2 regions of the Micromonospora sp. NPDC005171 genome follow, and region 1 is predicted to be linked to the other one. Evidence: riboswitches for the same ligand, from Rfam matches in the RefSeq annotation. Region 1 holds a riboswitch; the other holds the start of a gene.
The links. A riboswitch is a leader RNA that binds a small molecule or an ion and turns the genes downstream of it on or off. The one in region 1 is predicted to bind thiamine pyrophosphate.

Region 1 (9,401 bases):
GCGGAGGTCCTCGGCGGTGGACGGGCCGGGCGACCACTGGGCCACCCAGGGCAGTTCGTCGGACGGGGTGAGCACACCCTCCTCCAGGCCCGCGTAACGGCCGGCGAGGATGCGCTTCGCGGCGGCGGTGTCGACCGAGTCGGTGTTGTCCCAGAGCGCGGCGAACAAGGCGTCCACCCGCACCCGCGCCTGCCGGCAGAACAGGTCGGCCAGCTCGACGTTCTCCGGGCGGCTGTCCCGTTCGGCGGTGGCCCGGACGCAGACCGCGGACATCGCGAACAACTCGGCGCCGATGTCCACCACCCGGCCGAGGAACGCCTGCTTCCGCTCCATCTTTCCCTGCCAGCGGGACATCGCGTAGAACGTCGACCGGGCCAGCTTGCGCGACGAACGCTCCACCTGGCGCAGGTGCGCGGCGAGCGGGCCGAACTCGGCGTACGCCGAAGGGCTCTGCCCCCGGCCCACGGCCAGGGTGGGTAGCCACTTCGCGTAGAAGGCGCCCGCTCGCGCGCCAGCTCGGGCCTTGCGGCCCAGACCCGCGTCCGGGTCGATGATGTCGCCGGCCACCGACAGGTGAGCGTCGACCGCCTCCCGCGCGATCAGCAGGTGCATGATCTCGGTGGAGCCCTCGAAGATTCGGTTGATCCGCAGGTCGCGCATCATCTGCTCGACGGCGGCCGGGCGTTCCCCGCGAGCCGCCAGCGATTCGGCCGTCTCGTAGCCGCGCCCGCCCCGGATCTGGATCAGCTCGTCGGCGATCTTCCAGGCCATCTCGCTGGCGTACAGCTTGACAAGTGCCGCTTCGATCCGGATGTCGTTGCGGTCGTCGTCGGCGAGCAGGCAGCAGAGGTCGAGCATGGTCTCCATGCCGTATGTGGTGGCGGCGATGAAGGAGAGCTTCTGCGCGACCGCCTCGTGCTCGCCCACCGGCCGTCCCCACTGGACCCGGTCGGCGGCCCACCCCCGGGCCACGTTCAACGCCCACTTGCCGGCGCCCACGCACATGGCCGGCAGCGAGAGCCGGCCGGTGTTCAGGGTGGTCAGGGCGATCTTCAGCCCCTTGCCCTCGCCGCCGATGACGTTCTCGGCGGGGACGAACACGTCGTGGAAGCGGGTCAGGCTGTTCTCCAGGCCGCGCAGGCCGATGAACTCGTTGCGCCGCTCGACGGTGATGCCGGGGCTGTCGCCGTCCACCACGAACGCGGTGATCCCGCCGCGACGTCCCTCGGTGGCCGGCACCCGGGCCATCACCACCAGCAGGGTGGCCACGATGCCGTTGGTGGCCCAGAGCTTCACCCCGTTGAGCCGGTAACCCGTGCCGTCCTCGGTCGGCTCGGCGATGGTGGCCAGCCGGGCCGGGTCGGAGCCGACGTCGGGCTCGGTGAGCAGGAACGCGGAGACCTCCCCGGCGGAGAGCCGGGGCAGGAAACGTTGCTTCTGCTCGGCGGTGCCGAACATCTTCAGCGGCTGTGGCACCCCGATCGACTGGTGCGCCGAGAGCAGCGCGCCGATGGCCGGGCTGACCGAGCCGGCCAGCATGAGCGCCCGGCAGTAGTGCAGGTTGCTCAGCCCGAGCCCGCCGTACTTCCGGTCGATCTTCATGCCGAACGCGCCGAGGTCGGCCAGGCCGTGGAACACCGAGTCGGGTATGGACGCGTCCCGCTCGATGGCCTCACCGTCCACCTCGGAGGTCAGGAAGGCGCGGAACCGACCAAGGAACTCCTCCGCGCGAGCCACGTCGTCCGGATCGGATCGGGGCCACGGGTCGATCAGGTCGAGCCGGAACCGGCCGAGGAACAGCTCCTTGCCGAAGCTGGGCCGGTCCCAGGTGGACTCGCGGGCTGCCTCGGCGACCTGCCGGGCCTCCTTCTCGGAGACCTGCCCGGCTTCCGCGGGCAGGGGCGCCGCGGCGTTGGCGGTGGTCTCGGAGTCGGGGCCGTCCGGTGCCGGTCGGCCGTTCTGCGTCGTGGTCACGGCTGCCCCCTCGAAGATCGGTGCGGCTGCGTCGACGTGTGCGACTACTGCCACGCTACCCCCGGTTGTTACCCGGGGGTAGCGCTGCGTGAAGATCGGCGCCGGTCAGCGACCGCTGATCGTGTCCGGGTCATCGTCATCGTCGTCGATGTCGTCCTCACCCCAGTTGCGCCGGGAGAACGGAAGGGCCACCCAGAACGTGAGGAACCAGATTCCAGCCAGGGCGCTGAGCACGAAGGCGATCGGCCGGTCCAGCACGAAGTCGGTGATCAGCAGCACCGCGCTGACCATCGCGATCAGCATGAAGGCGAGGCCGCCGCTGGCCATCCGGTGCGCGAAGCGGACCAGCTCTGGTTTGCGCCCCTGCCGGAACAGCGCCCGGTGGAACGCCACCGGCGAGATGATCAGCGCGGTGGCGGCGGCCGCCGCGAGCAACGCCACGATGTAGACGTCCCGCTGGAACTCCGTGGTCTCGGTGAACCCGTTACTGAACGGCAGGGTGAGCAGGAAGGCGAAGAGGATCTGCACGCCGGTCTGGGCGACCCGCAACTCCTGCAGCAGGTCGGCGAAGTTGCGCTGCCAGCGCTGCTTCTCGGTCTCCTTGGACACGCGCTACCTCCGGTGAGACGCTACTGCCGGCGGTCCCGGCCGCCGGCAACAACGCCAATGCCCCACCCGGCCGAGCGCGAAACAGCTTCACGACATCTGCCGTTCATCTCAGGGACGCAGGTCGGCCGCCGCAGCCCGTGCCCGCCGTCCGGCACCAGCCGAGCGCCAGCCGGACCGCCAGGTCGGTGTGCGCGGTCCAGGGCACCAGGCCGAGCCCCTGCCCGGCGACCGGGAGCAGCACCACGCCAGCGGCGTCAGGACCCGCGGCGGATCCGGCCCGCGTACCGAGCCTCCAGCTCGTTGTTGTGCGCGTCGCCGTCCGGGATGTTCGCCGACAGGTAGACCGGTGGCCGCTCCCCCGCCGCCAACAACCGCGCCACCACCTCCACCGTCACCTGCTGGGCCAGCAGCGCCGCGGTGATCGAGGAGACCGCGCCGACCGCGCCGCCACCGGGCAGGGGCAGCGTGGCGTCGCCGTACGGCGCGCCGTTGTCGAGCACCACGTCGGCCAGGTCGCTCAGCTTGCGCCCGGACGGGTGCCGGGAGGTCATCCGGCCGGAGTGCTGCGCCGAGGTGATCGCCACCAGCCCGTGACCGTGCTCCTTCACCAGCGAGGCGAACTCCACCATCGCGCCGTTGACGCCGGAGTTCGAGGCGAGCACGAAGACGTCGGTGGGACGCACCGGGGCCAACTCGTAGAGGCGGTGCGCGACGGCCGGGTCCCGTTCCAGCAGCGGGCCGAGCCGTTCGGCCGGTTCGCCGCCGAGCAGCACCAGGTCGCGTAGCGCGATCCGGTTGGTCGGCACCAGACCGCCGGCCCGTCCGGCGATCTCCATGGCGAGGGCCTCCGAGTGCCCGGTGCCGAACGCGTGCACCACGCCGTCGGCTTGGACGGCCTCGGCGATCAGGTCGGCGGCCCGCCCCACCGCCTCCCGTTGGCTGGCGGCCACCCGGCCGATCGTCTCGGTCACCACTGCCAGGTAGTCCTCGGCACTCACCGTCATACGTCCTCCGTCGCTCGATTGCGGGCCAGCCAACGAACCGCGAAGTCGACCGCCGCCCGCTGGCGCATCAACCTGCCGGTCCCGGTCCCGGTGCCGACCGGCGCGGTGCGTACCGCCCCGGTTGCCTCCAGGTCCTCGCCCAACGCGGCGAAGTCGTCCGCGTCGAGCCGTACGTCCTGCCACCACACCCATTCCCGAGCACCGTCGCCGGTGCGCACTGCGGCACCGAGCCGCTCGCGGGGCGAGCCGGGGCAGCGGTACTCGGCCAGGTGCAGCGAGGTGCTCACCGAGTGGTCCACGCCGAGCAGCAACACGTCGGCGTCCAGGTCGTAGAGACGGGCCAGCGGGGAGCCCTCACCGAGCATGTCGGCCAGGGTGTGCCCGGCCACCACCTGCTCGGCGGCCGGGCCGAGCGCGGCGAACGACACGTGCGGGTGTGAGCTGCGCAGCGCACCCGGCCAGCCGCGGACGGTCTCGGCGAGCACACCCATGAACCGGCTCGGGGTGACCGCCGGGTCGAAGCCCGGCATCTCCGAGCGGATCAGCGGCCACCAGCCCGCCGGCACCGGCGGGTTGCGCCACTGCGCGGGGTCGCTGTTGTCCGGCGTGTGGGTGGGCACGACGATCGTGCCGTCCGGGCCGAGCGCGTCGCGCAGGGCGAGCACCACCGCGTGCGGGCCGCCGGCGACGAAGCCCAGCGAACGCAGCGCGGCGTGCACCAGCAGCGTCGCCCCGGGGCGTACGCCCAGCACGCGCAGCTGCGCGGCGATCGAGCGACGGCTGCCCGGCCCGCTGGCGTCCGTCGTCACGACGGCTTTCCCTCGCTGGCCCGCACGGCTCAGGCCGTTCCGCCGGCTCGGGCCAGGATCGCCTCGGCGAGCGGGGCCGGCACCGCGTCCGGGATCCAGTGACTCACCCCGGGCAGCTGCACGAAGCGGTAGTCGCCGGTGACGTTCGCCGCGCACGCCTCGGCGGCGGTCCGGCCGATGGCGACGTCCCGGTCACTCCAGACGTACGTGGTGGGCACCGCGACCGGGCCGACGCCGGCCAGGTCGGCGCGGGACATCGCCCGGTACCAGTTCAGTGCGGCAGTGAGCGCCCCCGGCTCGCGCATCGGGTCGGCGTACCGGTTCACCCGGGACGTGTCGCCCACCCCGCCAAGCAGCTTGCGCAGCGCTGTGGCGTGCCATGCCAGCAGCACCTTCTCCGCCTTCTCCGGCTTGCGGAACAGCGCGATGTACGACGAGCGGGCCTTCTGCTGGGCGTCGGTGCTCAGGGCGTGCGCCATGGCCGCCGGATGCGGTACGGACACCGCTGTCAGCGTGTGCACCCGCTCAGGGTGCCGGGCGGCAACCGCCCAGGCCACGATGGCGCCCCAGTCGTGGCCGACCAGGTGGACGGCGTCCAGCCCGAGCGCGTCGAGCACCGCCACCACGTCGGCGACGAGCTCGGGGATCCGGTAGTCGGCCACGGCGGTGGGCCGGGCGCCGGGTGAGTAACCGCGCTGGTCCAGCGCGTACGTGCGCAGCCCACCCGCGTGCAGCGTCGGCACCACGTCGTCCCACTCGCCGCTGTGTTGCGGGAAACCGTGCAGCAGCAGGACGGGTACGCCGTCCGCCGGACCGCCGACGGTCACCTCGAACGTGAAGCCTCGCGCGTCAACCCGCATGATCGGAAGCGTACCCAGCCGGCGGCGGGCGGGTCGCTCCCGCAGGTCAGACGGATGCCCTGCTGGGCCCGCGACCCCGGTCGGTGTTAGCGTCAGCGAGACAACTTCATATCCGACAGGGGAGCGCACAGCGCTGAGAGTGCGGGCACGCCCGCAGACCCTCGAACCTGATCTGGGTAATGCCAGCGCAGGGAGTTCGGTCGACCTCCAGCCGCGCCGCAGTCCGGTGCCACCGGACGCGGCGTGCGTCTTCTCCTGGTTCGCACTCACGAACTGGGAGCACCACATGAAATCCACCACCGACACACACCGTTGGCGCACCATCGACATTGTGGTCGCCTCGGTGATCGCGGTCGCCTTCGGCGTCATCTTCTGGGCCTGGGGCCTGGTCTGGAGCGCCACCGAGGGCGCGTTCGCCTTCTTCCCGCCGGCGCAGACGCTGCTCTATGGCGTCTGGCTGATGCCGGCGGTGATCGGCGGGCTGGTCATCCGCAAGCCCGGTGCCGCGCTCTACTGCGAGACCGTGGCTGCGGTCCTGTCCGCGCTGTTGGGCAGCCAGTGGGCCGGCACGGTGATCCCGCAGGGCATCGTGCAGGGCATCGGCGCCGAACTGGCCTTCGCCGCCTTCCGGTACCGGTCGTTCCGGCTGCCGACAGCGGTGTTCGCCGGCGCGCTGACCGGCCTCAGCGCCGCGCTGTTCGACTTCTTCGTCTGGAACGTCGACTACGAGCTGACCGACTACCGCATCCCTTACGCGCTGCTCACCATCGTCAGCGCCACAGTGATCGCCGGCTTCGGCGGCTGGCTGCTGACCCAGGCCCTGGCCAACACCGGCGTCCTGGACCGCTTCCCCGCAGGCCGGAACCGCGCCCTGATCTGACCCCACCCAATGGCGTTGATCAGGAGGTTTGCGTCAACAGGAGCCGATCTTCTGACGCAAACCTTTTGATCAACGAGGTGGCCGGGGGCCTGAGGGCTGGGAGGGGGTGGTCTGGTGGGCGGGGTTTTGCTGCGGGGGTTCGGGTGGCGGCACGCGGGGCGGCGCGCGTGGGCGGTGCGCGGGGTTGACCTGCGGGTCGAGGCCGGAGAGCGGGTTTTGCTGCTCGGGCCGTCGGGGGCCGGTAAGAGCACGCTGCTCAGCGCGCTGGCCGGGCTGCTTCCGGACGACTCCGGCGAGCAGGAGGGCACCGTCGAGATCGACGGGCTCGACCCGCGCAAGGGGCGGGAACGGGTCGGCATCGTCTTCCAGGACCCGGAGACCCAGCTGGTGATGGCGCGCTGCGGCGACGACGTCGCGTTCGGGCTGGAGAACCGGGGAGTGCCGGCCGACGAGATCTGGCCCCGGGTGGACGAGGCGCTGCACCGGGTCGGCTTCCCGTACTCCCGGGACCGCCACACCGCGGCGCTCTCCGGCGGCGAGCAGCAACGCCTCGCCCTGGCCGGCGCGCTGGCCCTGCGCCCCGCCCTGCTGCTGCTCGACGAACCGACCGCCAACCTCGACCCGGCCGGGGCCGACCTGGTCCGGCAGGCGGTCGCCGGCGCGCTGGACGCCGACACCACGCTGATCCTGGTCGAGCACCGGGTCGCCGAGGCCCTGCCGCTTGTCGACCGGGTGGTCGTCCTGGAACCGGGTGGCGGCGTCCGCGCGGACGGCACACCCGAGGCCGTCTTCGCCGCCCACGGCGCCGCCCTGGCCGCCGAGGGGGTCTGGGTGCCCGGTCACCCCATCGCGCCCCGGGCGGCCACCGCCGGCCCCGGGGAGCTGTTGCTCACCGCCGACCGGCTCGGCCTGCCGTCCCGGCTGGGCGCCACCGACCTGGCGGTACGCGCCGGTGAGGCACTCGCCGTACGCGGACCGAACGGCGCCGGCAAGTCCACACTGGCGTTGCTGCTCGGCGGTCTGCTCCGGCCGGGCAGCGGGCGGGTCACCGCGTCCGCCGAGTTGGCCGGCCCGGACCACCGCACTCCCCCGCACCGGTGGCGGGCCCCCGCGCTGGCCCGACGGATCGGGTCGGTCTTCCAGGATCCGGAGCACCAGTTCGTCACCAGCACCGTCTTCGACGAGTTGGCGCTCGGCCCGCGCCGCACCGGTCAACCCGAGGCGGTCGTCAAGGAAACCGTGGCCGGGCTGCTGGAACGGCTGCGGCTGGCCCGGCTCGCCGCCGCCAACCCGTACACCCTCTCCGGTGGTGAGGCGCGGCGGCTGAGCGTGGCGACCGCCCTGGCCACCGCGCCCCGCCTGCTGATCTGCGACGAACCCACCTTCGGCCAGGACCGGCGGACCTGGCGGGAGTTGGTCGACCTCTTCGCCGACCTGCGCGACGCCGGGCACGGCGTGGTCACTGTCACCCACGACGCGGACTTCGTGGCCGCGCTCGCCGACCGCACCGTCACCCTGCACCGCGCCCCGGACCACGAACGATGATCAGCATCGAGCCGGTCGCCGCGCCGGACGCGCCGTTGGCCCGCCGCAACCCGGTGGCGAAGGTCGCCGCCGCACTGGTCTTCTCGTTCACCCTGCTGGCGACCCTGGACCCGGTGGCCCCGGCGATCGCCATCGCACTCGAACTGGCCGTCCTGCCGCTGTTCGGCATCCGCTACCGGGTGCTCGCCCGACGGGCCTGGCCGCTGCTGCTCAGTGCCGCCGGCATCCTGGTCACCCTGGTGCTGTTCGCGGCCGACCGGTCCGGCCGGGTCCTGCTGGACGCGGGGCCGGTGCTGGTGAGCACCGGCGTGCTGCTCACCGCGCTCGGCCTGGTGCTGCGGGTGTTCGCGGTGGCGCTGCCCGGTGTCATCGTCTTCGCGACCACCGACCCCACCGACCTGGCCGACGCGTTGATCCAGAACGCGAAGGCGCCGGCCCGGTTCGCCATCGGGGCGCTGGCCGCGTTCCGGTTGGTGCCGCTGCTCGGTCAGGAGTGGCAGATGATCAGCATGGCTCGGCGCGCGCGGGGCGTCGACGCGGGCCGCAACCCGCTGTCGAAGCTGCGGCTCTTCGCCTCCACCGCGTTCGCGCTGCTGGTGGGGGCGATCCGTCGAGGCACCCGGCTGGCCGTGGCGATGGACGCCCGGGGCTTCGACGCCGGCACACCCCGCACCGTCGCTCGCCGGCAGCGCTTCACCCGCGCCGACACCCTCCTCATCGCCGGCGCCGTCGTGCTCGCCGCAGCCGCCCTCACCACGAGCGTCCTCCTGGGCACCTTCCGCCCCCTGATCAGCTGACCCCACCGCCGCGCGGCCGGCGGCCGGCGGCCGGCGGCAAGATCCGCACTACATCAGGGATGTAGTGGCCTCGCTGGCGATGGAGGCCACTACATCCCTGATTTTGCTGTCACCACCCAGCGTCCGCCCACGCACGGGCCGGGGGTGGGTTGGTCAGCTGCGGCGGAAGGCGTAGCGGCGGGCCTGGCCGGCCTGCTGGCTGCGGCCGCCGCCGGAGCGACTACCGCCGCCCTGCGGCGGGCCAGCCGTCGGTGCCTTCGGTCGCCCGTCCGGCTTCGGCAGATCTCCCACCGTCGGCGCGTCGACAACCGCCGGCACGTCGACCCGTGCCGGCACGTCGACCCGTGCCGGCACGTCGACCCGTGCCGGCAGGTCGACCCGTGCCGGCAGGTCGACCCGTGCCGGCAGGTCGACCGCAGCCGGCAGGTCGACCGTCGACGTCACCTCGGCCAGGACAGCCGCCGGCAGCGCCGGCTCGGCGAGCACCGCCAGCAGCGCCGGCTCGGTCAGCGCTCCCGGCTCCACCAGCACCGCCGGCAGGGCCGGTTCGACAGTGCGGCCGAGGGCCGGTAGGGCGGGTGGCAGCGGGCCGTGGCCGGCCGCCGGGTCGACGCCGAGCGGCGTCGCTCTCGGGGTACGGGTCTTCTTCGGGTTACGCCTGGCAGGCATCCGGGCCTCCTTCAGTGCCGACCGGCACGGCCGGTCCCGCGCTGCGGCGGTCGGTCGGATCGGCTGGTGACCGTCGTTGCGCGACGGTCGAGTGGGGAAGGGACTGCTCACCGGGTCGGGCAGGGCCAGCGCCGCCGAACGGCGGGAAGGAAATGCGGGACGCCCGGGAGCGCACGGACCGCGACGCGGGACGGCGGGCCGGCTCGGAATTGGGGCGTCAGTTACGCATGTCCGTACCGTAGCCACCGCTCGAC
Region 2 (9,401 bases), on a different contig from region 1:
CGAACCAGGACCGGACGTGTCGTAGAGCCGCACCGGCGGCAGGTCCCCGGTCAGCCCCACCTCCGCGAACGGCACCCGGACATCCGGCCGCGAACCCTCGACGTACACCTTGCCTCGTGCGTGCATGACAGCCTCCCTGGTGATCAAGCGGACCAGCCGAAGTGGTTCAGCGGCCCGCGCCCCGCGCCCAGCTCCCAACCCCGCGCGCCGGTCAGCGCACGGAGCACGTACTCCTTGGCGGCCCCCACGGCGGCCGGCACCGGATCGCCCAGCCCGAGCCGCACCGCTATCGCCGCCGAGAACGAACACCCGGTGCCGTGGGTGTGCCGGGTCGTCACCCGGGGAGCCCGCAGCAGGGTGGTGACGCCGCCGCCGTGCAGCACGTCGACCGCCTCGCCCCCGTCCAGGTCACCGCCCGTGACCACCACGTACTCCGGGCCGCCGGCCGCGAGGGCCTCGGCGGCCACGACCATCGCGGCCACGTCGTCCACCGGGCGTCCGGTGATCGCCGCGGCCTCCGCGCAGTTCGGGGTCGCCACGGTGGCGTACGGCAGCAGCCGCTCCACCGCGCCCACCACGCCGAGCTGGTGACCACTCGTGGCGACAAGCACCGGGTCGACGACGAGCTGAGGCAGCCGACCGTCCCGGGCCGCCTCGGCCACCACGTCAGCGATCGCCGGGGTGCCGAGCATCCCCGTCTTGACCGCGCAGACGGCGAAGTCGGTGAGCACGCTGTCCAACTGTTCGGTGACAGTGCGCGGGGGCAGCGGCAGCACCGCGTCGACACCCCGGGTGTTCTGCGCGGTGACGGCCGTGAGGACGCTGGTGCCGTACGCGCCCAGCGCGGCGAAGACCTTGAGGTCGGCCTGGATGCCTGCGCCGCCGCCGGAGTCCGAGCCGGCGATGGTCAGCAGTGTTCGCGGGGTCATTGTTCTTCCCTGGTTACGGTTTGGGGCTGCGGCCGACCGTGCCCACTCCGGGCGGTCAGGCTTGATCCCTGCGTGGGCACGGTCGGCCGCAGCCCCCGTCGTGGGGACCTGGCTGACCCCGCGCCGGGTTCAAGAAGCTCAGGGGTGACCGCCTCGACATAAGCGCTGGTCAGGGTGGCGGCTGTTTCGGCGGGGTCTTTGGCTCGCATTAGTGCGCCCAGGACTGCTGCTCCGACGGCTCCCGCCTCGACGCAGGCGGTTACCTGTTCTGGTGTCTCGACTCCGCCGAGGGCGAGCAGGGGCACCGGGCTGGACTCGACCAGCTTTCGCAGGCCGTCCGGGCCCAGCGGAGGGCCGTAGCCGGGTTTTGTCTTTGTGGGCCAGACCGGGGAGATGGTGGCGTAGTGCTCGGTGGTCAGGCGGTTCAGCTCGGCCTGGTGGTGGCAGGAGCGGCCGACCAGGCCGTGGGGTGGCGGCGGGTACGGGCCGGCGGCGGGCAGGTGCACGGCGTCGCCGCCGAGCGGGTCGGGGCCGGCCACGATGAGGGTTCCGCCGACGTCGGCGAGGATCGCGCGCAGGTCGGCGGCGAGGGCGGCGCGTTCGGCGCGGGGCAGGTCCTTCTCCCGCAGCACCACCCAGCGCACTCCCCCGGCCACGGCTCCCGCCACCACCCGCTCCAGCCCGGCCCGCGCGACGAGCCGGTCGGTCAGCACGACAACCCCTGACGGCGGGGTCACAGCTCGGGTCTTCCCTCGTCGGGGGTGGAGGCGAGGGCGTGGAAACGGCGCTCGATCCGGCCCGCGCCGGCGGCCAGTCGGCCGGCCTCGACCGCGTACCGCATGGCGGTGGCCATCGCCACCGGATCGGCCGCCCGGGTGACGGCGCTCGCCAGCAGCACCCCGTCACAGCCCAGTTCCATCGCCAGCGCCGCGTCGGACGCGGTGCCGATGCCGGCGTCGAGGATCACCGGCACGTCCACACCCTGCCGGATGAGTCGAATGTGGTGCGGGTTGCCGATGCCCAGCCCCGAACCGATCGGCGAGCCGGCCGGCATCACGGCGGCGCAGCCCACGTCGGCGAGGCGACGGGCGAGAACCGGGTCGTCGCTTGTGTACGGCAGCACTGTGAAGCCGTCGGCGACCAACTCCTCGGCGGCGCGGAGCAGCTCCACCCCGTCGGGCAGGAGGGTCCGCTCGTCGCCGATCACCTCCAGCTTCACCCAGTCGGTGTCGAACGCGTCCCGGGCCAGCCGCGCCACCTTCACCGCCTCGGTGGCGGTGTGGCAGCCGGCGGTGTTCGGCAGCAGGCGTACGCCGCACCGGTCCAGCAACTCCAGCAGACCGCCGGTGGAGCCCGGCGCGGTGCCCACCCGGCGCAGCGCCAGCGTCACCAGCTCGGTGCCGGACGCTCGGATCGCCTGCTCCAACACGTGCAGGTTCGCTGCGCCGCCGGTGCCCAGGATCAGTCGCGAGGTGAAGGTCTGCCCGGCCAGCTCGAACGGCACGCCGCTCACCCACCCTGCGCCGCAGTGAGCACCTCGACCCGGTCGCCGTCGCGCAGCGTCCGGGCCGGCCAGCCGGTCCGGGGCACCACCTCGCCGTTGACCGCGACCGCCACCCCACGGGACTGCGGCACGAGGTCGCCGACCAGGTCCGCAACGGACGCGCCGGCAGCGACGCTGCGCCCGGCCCCGTTCACAGTCAACTCCACCGGTCCCCCTTCATCGTCGGTTCAGGTCCGCCCAACACGGCACCGCCGAAGCGGTCGGCCCGCAACGGCGCGAGCAGCGGGTCGGGTACGCCGCCGAGCACCAGATCGGCGACCAGGTCGGCGGTGATCGGGGTGAGCACGATGCCGTGCCGGTGGTGCCCGGTGGCGGCCAGGACGTCCGGTCGGTCGGGCAGCGGCCCGAGGATCGGCGCGTTGTCCGGGGTGCCCGGGCGCAGCCCCGCAACCGCCTCGACCAGGTCGTACTCGGCCAGTTCGGGCATCAGGTCGACCCCGGCGCGCAGCAGCCGCTGCACGGCGCCTGCGGTGACGGTGGTGTCCGAGCGCTCCTCGACCGTCGCGCCGAGCACCACCTCACCGTCGGCGCGGGGCACCAGGTAGACGTGCTCGCCGTCGGCGTACCCCCGGATCACGTGCCGGAAGCCCGGCGCGACGCCGTCGGGCGCGCGGAGCCGGAGGATCTGGCCCTTCACCGGCCGCACGGGCAGGCCGGTGAGCGCGGCGGCCCCGCAACCGGCGGCGACAACGGTGACCCTCGCGTCCACGTCGGACAGGTGCCGAACCGGCTGCGGCACGAGCACCGCGCCGGCCCGCTGCGCGGCCGTGCGCAGCGCCGGCACCAGCAGCCTGGGGTCGACCTGGTGGTCGGTGGGCGCGAGCGCGCCGCCGCGCACCCGCGGGGCGAGCGCCGGTTCGCGGTCGCGCAGCTCGCTGGGACGCAGCGGCGTCACGGGCAGGCCCAACCCCTGCTGGTACGCCCACAGCCGGCGCGCCTCGGCCAGGTCGTCGCCGGTGAGCCCGACCATCAGTGTGCCCTCGGCCCGGTAGCCGATCTCGACTCCGGTCGTCTCGGTCAGCTCGGCGGCGAACGCCGGCCAGCGGGCGGCGGACGCCAGCAGCAACCCGGTCAGCTGCCGCTCACCGAAGTACGCCTCGGCGACCGGGGAGAGCATGCCGGCGGCCACCGCCGACGCCCCCGAGCCGGGTGCCGGATCGTGCACCACCACCCGCAGCCCTCGCGCGGCGCAGCGCCAGGCGATCGCCAGCCCGATCGGTCCCGCCCCCACCACTGCCACGTCCGGCCGGACCCGGTCGCTCGACGGCGGTGACGGAGACCGGCCGGTCAGCACGTCAGGGCCTCGATCAGCTCGGCGGTCGCCCGGGCCGGGTCTGCGGCGGTGGAGACGGCACCTACCACCGCCACCCCGTACGCCCCGGCGGCGCGCAGCGCGGGCACCCGGGCGGCGGTCACTCCGCCGATCGCGATGACCGGGACGTCGACCGCGTCGACCACGGCGCGTACCCCGGCGGGTCCGATGGGGTCCGGCAGGCCGGTCTTGGTGCTTGTGGTGTGGCACGGCCCGACGCCGAGGTAGCTGGCGCCCGCCGCGACTGCCTCGCTCGCCGTGCCGGGCGCGCGGGCGGTGGCGCCCAGCACGCCGGTGGGGCCGAGGACCCGGCGGGCGGCGGCGACCGGCAGGTCGTCGGCGCCGACGTGCCCACCGGCGGCGCCCACCGCCAGCGCCACGTGCAACCGGTCGTTGACCAGGCAGGTCGCCTGGTAGGACGCGCAGAGCGCCAGCACCCGCCGGGTCAGGTCGTACGCCTCGCGGTCGGTGGCGGAATCCTCGACCCGGACCTGCACCACCAGGTCGGCGTGGGCCACGATGAGGGCGGCGCGGACCACTGCGAGTGGGTCGCGACCGGGTCGGGTGTCGGTGATGAGATGCAATCGCCCCAGGGACGGCACGGCAACGCTCCTCCCTGCGCCGGCATTACCCGGATCAGGTTCGACGGTCGGGGGCTGTCAGCCCCCCTCTCAGCCCGGTACACCGGGCTCCCGTGGGTTACTTGCGTGTCACCGTACGACAGATCCGCCGGCCTGCCAAGGCGCGGGGTCGGCGGCGGCCGGTGGGCCGGACCGCGTCAGAACGACCAAGATCCATGGGCACTTCATACGGTCCTGTTCGGAATGTCGCCCGCCGTTGCAGAACCGTTACCCGTCTGCATCTTGCCCGACATCGAGCGAGCCGAATTAATTTGTTCAGCGATTCGACAAAATGCCGGTGGGGGCACCTGACACGGTGTGACCACCGGCTCCATCAGGGACGGCCTTCGGCGAGCCGACTCCCGCGAGCTCTGTCACTACGACACAGGAGGCGGCGTGTCCCGTTCTCGTCGTGCCCGCGTACCCATCACCGCAACCCTGATCTCCCTGGCCATGGCCTCGACCACCCTGTTCGGCACGCCTGCACAGGCGGCCCCGCAGGAGGCGCCGGCCGCAGCCCCGGCAGCCCAGGCTGCACCGAAGGCGGCACAGGCCGCCGACGATCCCTTCTCCGTCCTGATCTTCTCCAAGACCGCCGGTTTCCGGCACGACTCCATCCCCACCGGCATCGCCGCTATCCAGCAACTCGGTGCCGCCAACGGATTCACAGTGGACAACTCCGAGGACGGCGCCGTATTCAACGACGCCAACCTGGCGAAGTACAAGGCGGTGATCTGGCTCTCCACCACCGGTGACGTGCTCAACGCCGACCAGCAGGCGGCGTTCGAGCGGTACGTGAAGGCCGGTGGCGGTTACGTCGGCATCCACGCCGCATCGGACACCGAGTACAGCTGGGCCTGGTACGGCGACCTGGTCGGCGCGTACTTCGCCAACCACCCGCAGAACCAGCAGGCCACGGTCAAGGTGGAGGACCACGCGCACCCGTCAACGGCCGGGTTGCCGGACCGCTGGTCCCGGTTCGACGAGTGGTACAACTTCCAGACCAACCCCCGGCCGGACGTTCACGTGCTGGCCAGTCTGGACGAGAAGAGCTACACCCCGGGTGCCGGCGCGATGGGGGCGGACCACCCGACCTCCTGGTGTCAGGACTTCGACGGTGGTCGCTCCTGGTACACCGGCGGCGGACACACCCGGGAGTCGTACGCCGAGCCCGAGTTCCTGTCCCACCTGCTCGGCGGCATCCGCACCGCGGCGGGCGTCGAGAACGCCGACTGCGGCGCCTCGAAGACCTCGAACTTCGAGAAGGTCTCCCTGGACAGCAACACCAGCAACCCGATGGAGCTGGACATCGCCCCCGACGGGCGGGTCTTCTACATCGAGCGCGACGGTCGCGTGCAGATCATCAAGCCGGACACCGGCAACACCGTCACCGCCGTCGACCTGGACGTCTTCACCGGCAACGAGGACGGCCTGATCGGCATCCGGCTCGACCCGGACTTCGCCACCAACAAGTGGGTGTACCTGTACTACGCCCCGAACGACGGGGTCACCCGTAACCTGCTGTCCCGCTTCACGGTGACCGGTGACACCATCGACCCGGCCAGCGAGAAGCAGGTGCTGCGGGTAGACACCCAGCGCAACACCTGCTGCCACGCCGGAGGCAGCATGACCTTCGACGGCAACGGCAACCTGTACCTGGCCACCGGTGACAACACCAACCCGTTCGAGTCGAACTCGTACTCGCCGCTCGACGAGCGGCCGGGCCGCCAGGACTACGACGCGCAGCGCACCTCGGCCAACACGAACGACCTGCGCGGCAAGGTGATCCGGATCCACCCGGAGGACGACGGGACGTACACCGTTCCGGCCGGCAACCTCTTCGCGCCGGGCACCGAGAAGACCCGTCCGGAGATCTACGCGATGGGCTTCCGCAACCCGTTCCGGATCGGCACCGACCCGAAGACCAACACGCTGTACGTCGGCGACTACGGGCCGGACGCCAACTCCGACAACCCGAACCGGGGCCCCCGTGGCCTGGTCGAGTGGAACATCGTGACGCCCGGCAACTACGGCTGGCCGTACTGCACGGGCACGAACGAGGCGTACAACGACTACACGTTCCCGTCCGGCCCGAGCGGCGCGAAGTTCGACTGCGCAGCGCCGGTGAACAACTCGCCGAACAACACCGGCCTGACCAACCTCCCGCCGGTCGTGCCCGCGACCGTCGACTACGGGTACGCCGGTGACGCGCGTTACCCGGAGATCGGCGGCGGTGGCGCCCCGATGGGCGGCCCGGTCTACCGCTACGACGCCGACCTCAACTCCACCCGCAAGTGGCCGGCGTACTACGACGGCAAGGCTCTGCTCGGCGAGTGGAACCAGAACAAGATGTACACCATGCAGGTGACCCCCGACGGCAAGTCGTTGGTGGACATCAACCAGCTGCTCACCGGCATGAGCATGATCCGGCCGATGGACTTCGAGTTCGGTCCGGACGGCGCGCTGTACCTGATCGAGTGGGGCAGCGGCTTCGGCGGCAACAACGACAACTCCGGCGTCTACCGGATCGACTACACCGCCGGTGACCGCGCGCCGATCGCGGCGGCGTCCGCCACCCCGACCTCGGGTGCGGCGCCGTTGACTGTCACCTTCTCCAGCGCCGGCTCCCGGGACCCGGACGGTGGCACGCTCACCTACGCCTGGGCCTTCGGCGACGGGCAGACCTCGACCGAGGCCAACCCGACGCACACGTACGCGACGGCGGGCAACTACACCGCCCAGCTCACCGTGACCAACCCGAAGGGTCGTACCGCGGTGGCCAACGTGCCGGTCACCGTGGGCAACACGTCCCCGACGGTGACCATCGAGTTCCCGCCGGACGGCGGGTTCTTCGAGTGGGGTGACCAGGTCCGCTACACGATCAAGGTGACCGACCCGGAGGACGGGGAGATCGACTGTGACCGGGTGAACCTCCAGGTGCTGCTGGGTCACGACGAGCACGCCCACCCGCTGGAGCAGCACACCGGCTGCACCGGCACCGTCCAGACGTCGCTCGCCTCCGGGCACGGCGCCGAGGCGAACGTGTTCGCGGTCTTCGAGGCCACCTACACCGACGACGGTGGCGCCGGCGGGGCCAGCCCGCTCACGGGCCGGGTGATCGAGGTGCTGCAGCCCAAGCGCAAGCAGGCCGAGTTCTTCACCGCCACCGGGCGCGCTCCGGTGAGCACCGGCGGCGGCGACGCCGGCGTGCAGCGGGAGACCACCACCGACACCGCCGGCGGCGGGCAGAACATCGGGTTCATCGAGGACGGCGACTGGTGGTCGCTCGCCCCGGCGAACCTGACAAACATCACCGAGATCCGGTTCCGGGCCGCCTCGGCCGCCGCTGGCGGTCGGATCGAGGTCCGCGCGGGTGCGGTCGACGGACCGGTGGTCGCCACGGCCACTGTGCCGGCGACCGGCGGGTGGCAGACGTACACGGACGTGAGCGCACCGGTCACCGGTGCCGCGAGCGGTTCGCTGTACTTCGTGGCCCGCGACCCGAACGGCGGAACGGGTTCGCTGTTCAACGTCAACTGGATGGACTTCGTCGGCCGCGGTGTCACCGAGAACGGGCCGCCGACGGTCAGCGCCACGGCCACCCCGGCCACCGGCACCGCGCCGGTCACCGTCGCCTTCGACGGCACGGCCACCGACGCCGAGGGCGACACCCCGTTGACGTACGCCTGGGACTTCGGTGACGGAGGCACGGCGACCACTCTGGACGCCAGCCACACCTACACCAGCCCGGGCACCTTCACGGCCACCCTCACGGTGACCGACAGCAAGGGCGCCAAGTCGTACGCCACAGTGCCGGTGCGGGTCGACGCGCCGGACACGTCCTGCTTCGGGGCGCGATCGGACGACTTCAACGGCAACACCCTCGACAAGGACCGCTGGACCAGCGTGATCCGGGAGAACCAGCTCTACTCGCTCAGTGGCGGCGCGCTGCGGCTGCCCACCGGCGTGGGTGACCTCTACGGCGCACGCAACGACGCCACCAACCTGGTGCTACAGGCGGCCCCGACCGGCGCATGGGAGATGACCACCAAGGTCACGCTCCCGGTGACGGCCAACTACCAGCAGGCCGGCCTGCTGGTGTACGGCGACGACGACAACTACGCCAAGCTGGACCTGCTGTACAACGGCAGCCGGCGGGTGGAGTTCATCCGGGAGACGGCGGCCACGCCTCGCAACGAGTCCGCCGACAGCGCCGCCGCACCGGCGGGTGACACCGTGTACCTGCGGATCACCAGCGACGGGACGAACCTGACCGCGTCCGCCTCGGGCGACGGGCAGACCTTCACCCCGGTCGGCCGTTCGGCCGCGCTCGCCGGCATCACCAACCCGCGGATCGGGGTCTTCGCGCTCAACGGAGGCACCGAGGCGCCTGTTGTCGACGCCGCGTTCGACTCGTTCCAGGTCACGCCGGACGCCCCGGCTGGCCCGGTCGACCCGTCGGACGAGTTCACCGGCAGCACGCTGGACAAGTGCCGGTGGGACGCGATCCTGCGGGAGGACCCGACCGGTTACCGGGTCACCGGTGGCGCGCTGCGCATCGACGTGCCCAACGGTGACATCTACGGCACCGACAACACCGGGCCGAAGAACTTCATCCTCCAGACCGCGCCGTCCGGCGACTGGACCCTGGAGACGAAGGTCGACGGCAGTCTGCTGAACGAGCAGTACCAGCAGGCCGGTCTGCTCGTGCAGGCCGACGACGACAACTACCTCAAGTTCGACTTCATCGCGGACAACCAGGCCGGCTCGGCGGTGACGCGGCGGATCGAGTTCCGCAGCGAGATCGCCGGGGTGGTGCAGAACCCGCAGCCCGAGGCGGGCAACCTGACCGATTCGGTGTGGCACCTGCGGCTGGCCCGCACCGGTGACACGTTCACCGCGTCGTACTCGGCCGACGGGACGACCTGGACCGCGTTGACGGCGCTGACCAACAGCGCTGTCGGGGCCACCCCGAA

Region 2: another riboswitch for thiamine pyrophosphate. It lies ahead of thiE (thiamine phosphate synthase); the one in region 1 lies ahead of ABZU74_RS33300 (ECF transporter S component).

What each region holds. Positions count from the first base shown of each region.
Region 1 covers NZ_JBEXIM010000066.1:3,223-12,623, reverse strand. The annotation lists gene ABZU74_RS33325 (acyl-CoA dehydrogenase family protein) at 1-1,974, opposite strand, end outside; gene ABZU74_RS33320 (DUF6328 family protein) at 2,080-2,583, opposite strand; gene ABZU74_RS33315 (SIS domain-containing protein) at 2,838-3,587, opposite strand; gene ABZU74_RS33310 (AAC(3) family N-acetyltransferase) at 3,584-4,396, opposite strand; gene ABZU74_RS33305 (alpha/beta fold hydrolase) at 4,426-5,256, opposite strand; TPP riboswitch at 5,364-5,468, shown strand; gene ABZU74_RS33300 (ECF transporter S component) at 5,543-6,136, shown strand; gene ABZU74_RS33295 (ABC transporter ATP-binding protein) at 6,251-7,681, shown strand; gene ABZU74_RS33290 (energy-coupling factor transporter transmembrane component T) at 7,678-8,478, shown strand; gene ABZU74_RS33285 (hypothetical protein) at 8,632-9,147, opposite strand.
Region 2 covers NZ_JBEXIM010000029.1:37,136-46,536, reverse strand. The annotation lists gene thiC (phosphomethylpyrimidine synthase ThiC) at 1-126, opposite strand, end outside; gene thiD (bifunctional hydroxymethylpyrimidine kinase/phosphomethylpyrimidine kinase) at 144-929, opposite strand; gene ABZU74_RS25845 (thiamine phosphate synthase) at 926-1,666, opposite strand; gene ABZU74_RS25840 (thiazole synthase) at 1,663-2,442, opposite strand; gene thiS (sulfur carrier protein ThiS) at 2,439-2,639, opposite strand; gene thiO (glycine oxidase ThiO) at 2,630-3,784, opposite strand; gene thiE (thiamine phosphate synthase) at 3,781-4,407, opposite strand; TPP riboswitch at 4,402-4,511, opposite strand; gene ABZU74_RS25820 (ThuA domain-containing protein) at 4,822-9,401, shown strand, end outside.